One region of the Cellulomonas sp. NS3 genome, then DNA from elsewhere that is predicted to be linked to it. Evidence: predicted binding sites of a transcription regulator. Region 1 holds the regulator's gene; the other holds the start of a gene.

Region 1 (2,384 bases):
CACGCCTGAGAACCTAGGCGCTCGCGCGGCGACGACGCAACAGCGCCGCGCCTCAGCGCCGGACCGGGAAGGCCTCAGCGCTGAACGGGGAGGATGAGCTCCTGGCCCGCGTCCAGGCCCGCCGTCGTCAGCCCGTTGAGCGACTGGAGCTCGAGGACGACGTCCCGGACGTCCTCACCAGGAAGGGCGCTCTCCGCGGCGATCTCCCACAGGGTCTCGCCGGCGCCGACCGTGTACGTCGTCACCTCGAGCGCACGCGAGGGCCCGTCCGCGAGGGCCTGGCCGCCCTGCACGCCCGCGATCAGGACGAGCGCGGCGAGCAGCAGGACCACGAGCCGGCCGCGGCGCGTCAGGCGGAGCGGGCGCTCCTCGGCCGGGACGACGGTCGAGCGGTGCGCCGCGGCGACCGGGCGCCGGAGCGAGGCGGTCGCGGGTCGCGCCGGAGCAGCCGCCGCGGCGCGCCCGGGTGCCGCGGCGCTCCGGACCCGCACGCCGTCACGCGCCGGGGCGACGGGTCGCGCGCGCCGCGGCGTCGGGACTGCCGCCACCTGCGCCTCCGGCGCGGCGAACCACGCCTCGCGCGCCCGTGCTGCTGCGCTCCCGCCACGCACGTCCGAGCCGCGCGCTGCCGTGGAGATCACCATCGCACCCATGCCGCCACCCTCCCTCGTCGACCCCGCGCTCCCCGCGCGGGTTCGAACACGTGTTCGTCGAACGCTTGTACGGTTCTACCACCCCGCGTCGCGGGATGTCGAGACACGCTCGAACAGATGTTTGATCCGTCACCCCTGCTCCCCTAGGCTGACGTCGCAGGAGACAGCGCACCACGAGGCACTGACACGGGCGCTGGCCAGCACCGATACATCTGGAGGCGACGGTGGCGAAGCAGCGCGGGACCGAGGAGAGGGCGGCGGACGCCCCGGGCGGCGCGGCCCGTGGCGCCCTGGCGTCGGTGCACGCGCTGCCCGACGCTGCCCCGGACGGCGACGGGCTCACGGCACGCCAGCGGCTCGTGCTCGAGACGATCCGCACCTCCGTCGAGTCGCGCGGCTACCCGCCGAGCATGCGCGAGATCGGCGACTCGGTCGGGCTGACGAGCCCGTCGAGCGTCAAGCACCAGCTCATGGCGCTCGAGCGCAAGGGCTACCTGCGTCGCGACCCGAACCGGCCACGGGCGATCGAGGTCGTGCAGCCGGACGACTCGCGCGGGGTCACGACGTGGTCGGCGCCGAGCGTCACCGCGACGGCCTCCGCCGGGCTGGGCGACGAGGACAGCGCCGCGCGGGACTCCGCACCGGCTCCGTCGTACGTCCCCGTCGTCGGCCGGATCGCGGCCGGTGGTCCGATCCTCGCCGAGCAGGTCGTCGAGGACGTCTTCCCGCTGCCGCGCCAGCTCGTCGGCGACGGCGACCTGTTCCTGCTCAAGGTCCAGGGGGACTCGATGGTCGAGGCCGCCATCTGCGACGGCGACTGGGTCGTGGTGCGGCGTCAGCCCGTCGCCGAGAACGGCGAGATCGTCGCCGCGATGATCGACGGCGAGGCGACCGTCAAGACGTTCAAGCGCGCCGACGGGCACGTGTGGCTGCTCCCCCACAACGCGGCCTACGCCCCGATCCCGGGGGACGACGCCCAGGTGCTGGGCCGGGTCGTGAGCGTGCTCCGCAGCCTCTGACCCGGCGCCGGTCGCCGACCCACGCCGGCGCCCGCGAGGTGCCGCCTGCCGGCTCACGTGGGCGCCGGGAGCACCCCGGACCTGCACCGGCGAGGCCCGCACCGACGAGTCGCGCCCCGACGAACGAGACGGCCGCCCTCCCCGCGATCAGCGGAGGGGCGGCCGTCGTCGTCCGGACGCGTGCGCCCGGGTCAGAACCCGAAGCGGCGGGCCACCGCGCGCAGCGTCTCGGCCGAGCGGCGCAGCCCGGCGAGCTCGTCCGCCGACATCGGCACCTCGAGCCGCTCGCCGACGCCGTCGCGACCCACGAGCGCCGGGACGGAGAGGCACACGTCGCGGATGCCGTGGTACCCGTCGAGCAGCGAGGAGACCGGCAGGATGCGCTGCTCATCCTTGATGACGGCCTCGATGATGCGGGACCCGGCGAGGGCGACCGCGTAGTTCGTCGCCCCCTTGCCCTCGATGATCCGGTACGCGGACTCGACGACCTCGCGCGCGATGCCGTCGCGCACCTCCGAGGTGAGCGGCCCTCGCCCGTTGATGCCGTTCCACTCGAGTAGCGGCACGGCCCCGATCGTCGCGGAGCTCCAGAGCGGGAGCTCGGTGTCGCCGTGCTCCCCCGCGACGTACGCGTGCACGTTCTGCACCGCGACGCCGGTCTGCTTCGCGATGAGGTAGCGCAGCCGCGAGGAGTCGAGCACCGTGCCGGAGC
Region 2 (2,384 bases), 2.2 Mb from region 1:
CGTCGCGAGGGCCGACGCCACGACCACCGGCGTCGGGGTCGCCGACGGCCCGCGGCGGCGACGGCAGGCGCGGCGGATCACGGCGCTCGCTGCTCCGGGCACGCGTCGACCTCGGCGCTCCTCGGGCGGGCGAGCGCGATGCGGCGCACGATGGCGTCATGAGCGAGAACACGAGCGAGAGCGCCAGCAACGACACGAGCACCCCGACGGGCGACGTCCCCAACCCGGAGACGGGCGTGGGGATCGGCGCCGGGGAGCCGTCCGGCTTCGAGCCCGAGGAGGACCCCGAGGCCGTCCCGGACGACACCCAGGACTGACCGGCCGCGCCTGACCGGCCCGGCGACCGGACCGAACGGCCCGACCGCGATCCGTGCGGTGGCCCTCCGGGCGGCCGCCGGGACGGTCAGAACAGCGTGAGCTGGCCGCCCACGTCCTGCGGCGCCTCGACCGGCCCACCGCGCGGCGTGGGGAGCGACCCGGGCGGGAACCCCTCGACGCCCGGGCCCAGACCCGGCTGCCGCTCGGCCGCGCTCACGAAGCCGTGCCGCCGCCGCAGCGGCGCGACGCGCTCGCGCAGCCACCGCCGGTAGTCGTCGGGCACGTACGCCCCCCGCCCGTAGAGCCCCCGGTAGCGCGCGACGAGATGCGGGTGCTCCTCGGTGAGCCAGCGCAGGAACCACGGCTTGACCGAGCCCCGCAGGTGCAGCGGCATGACCGTCACGCCGCTGGCCCCGACCTTCGCGAGCTCGCCGAGCAGCGCGTCGAGGTGCTCCTCGGAGTCGGTGAGCCACGGCAGGACGGGCGCGACGAGCACCCCGCACGACAGCCCCGCGTCGCGCACGGCCCGCACGAGGTCGAGGCGCGCTCGCGGTCCCGGGGTGCCCGGCTCGAGCGCGTGCTGCAGCGCCGGGTCGAGCACGGCCAGCGAGACGGCGACACCGACCGGGACGTCCCGCGCGGCGGCGGTGAGCTGCGGGAGGTCCCGCTTGAGCAGCGGGCCCTTCGTGAGGATGGACAGCGGGGTGCCCGAGCCCGCGAGCGCGCCGATGATCCCCGGCATGAGGGAGTACCGGCCCTCGGCCCGCTGGTAGGGGTCGGTGTTGGTGCCGAGGGCGACGTGCTCGCGCTGCCAGGAGCGGCGGCCGAGCTCGGCGCGCAGGACCTCGACGACGTTGGTCTTGACGACGATCTGGGTCTCGAAGTCGCGACCGGCGTCGAGGTCGAGGTACTCGTGCGTGGGCCGCGCGAAGCAGTACGTGCACGCGTGCAGGCACCCTCGCATCGGGTTGACGGTCCACCGGAACGGCATCCGCGACGCCTCGGGGACCCGGTTGAGCGCGCTCTTGGCGGCGACCTCGTGGAACGTCACGCCGCGGAAGTCGGGCGTCTGCACGCTCCGCACGAGGCCCGCGAGCGAGAGCCCGGGCAGGGCGCCGCCCTCGTCCTGGTCGAGCCGCTGGCCTTCCCACCGCATGAGTCCATTCGAACACACGTTCGATCATGACGCCAGCACGCTCCCGTCGTGCACCCGCGCGCGGCCCGGAGCACGCAGTGCACCGCGAGCCGCGGACGAGCGCGGAGGTCGTCGGGCCCCGCCGTACGCCGTCTCGGGCACCCCGGAGGGCTACCGGTGGTGCGGCGGCACCGGGTAGAGCGTGTGCTCGGTGTGCTGCAGGACGTTCGTGACGAGGGCCGCGACGTGCTCGTTGGCCTGCGAGTAGAACACCGTGGTGCCCTCGCGGCGCGTGACCACGAGGTGACCGGCGCGGAGCTTGGCGAGGTGCTGGGAGATCGCCGGGGTGGGGCGGTCCAGCGTCTCGGCGAGGGTCGTCACGGACATCTCGGTGCCCTCGAGCAGCGCGAGGACGGCCAGGCGCGTGCGGTCGGCGAGCAGGCGCAGGACATCGACCGCGTGGTCGAGGTCGGCGCTGCCCGGGGTGGTCCGCGGGGCGGTGTCCATGGCGGCCATCATGGCACCGGGGTGCGTTCCGCGGCGGGCGGCGTGGCCTCGGCCGCCGGCTCCGGCACCCGCGTCGCGGGCGACACCGACCCGGGCGCCGTCCTGGGCCACAGCGCCAGCCCGGTCACGGTCGCCGCCGCCGTCGCGGCCGCGAGCACCAGCGCCGTCGGAGCCAGGCCCACGGCGGACCCCAGCCAGCCGGCGAGCGGGTAGGTGACGAGCCAGCACGCGTGCGAGAGCGAGAACTGCGCGGCGAACGCGGCCGGCAGGTCTCGGGCCGGGACGAAGCGGCGGATGATCCGGCCGACCGGGGTCTCGACGCTCGACCACCCGAGGCCGATCAGCACCCACAGCGCCCCGACGGCGACGAGCCCCGCCACCGGCGAGCTCACGGCCAGCGCGAGCGGCACGGCCGCCGCGCCGG

The links. The regulator LexA, encoded in region 1, represses DNA repair genes until DNA is damaged. The targets are predictions, from matches to a motif close to TCGAACANNTGTTCGA.
Region 2: a site for LexA is predicted at 1,483-1,498, ahead of NXY84_RS18915 (Rv2578c family radical SAM protein). Genes of this name have one in related genera too.

What each region holds. Positions count from the first base shown of each region.
Region 1 is NZ_CP103289.1:1,959,081-1,961,464, reverse strand. Features, by position in the region: gene nrdR (transcriptional regulator NrdR) at 1-3, opposite strand, end outside; gene NXY84_RS08995 (LysM peptidoglycan-binding domain-containing protein) at 75-653, opposite strand; gene lexA (transcriptional repressor LexA) at 944-1,672, shown strand; gene NXY84_RS08985 (L-lactate dehydrogenase) at 1,864-2,384, opposite strand, start outside.
Region 2 is NZ_CP103289.1:4,179,816-4,182,199, reverse strand. Features, by position in the region: gene NXY84_RS18920 (hypothetical protein) at 159-317, shown strand; gene NXY84_RS18915 (Rv2578c family radical SAM protein) at 404-1,474, opposite strand; gene NXY84_RS18910 (ArsR/SmtB family transcription factor) at 1,625-1,960, opposite strand; gene NXY84_RS18905 (MFS transporter) at 1,969-2,384, opposite strand, start outside.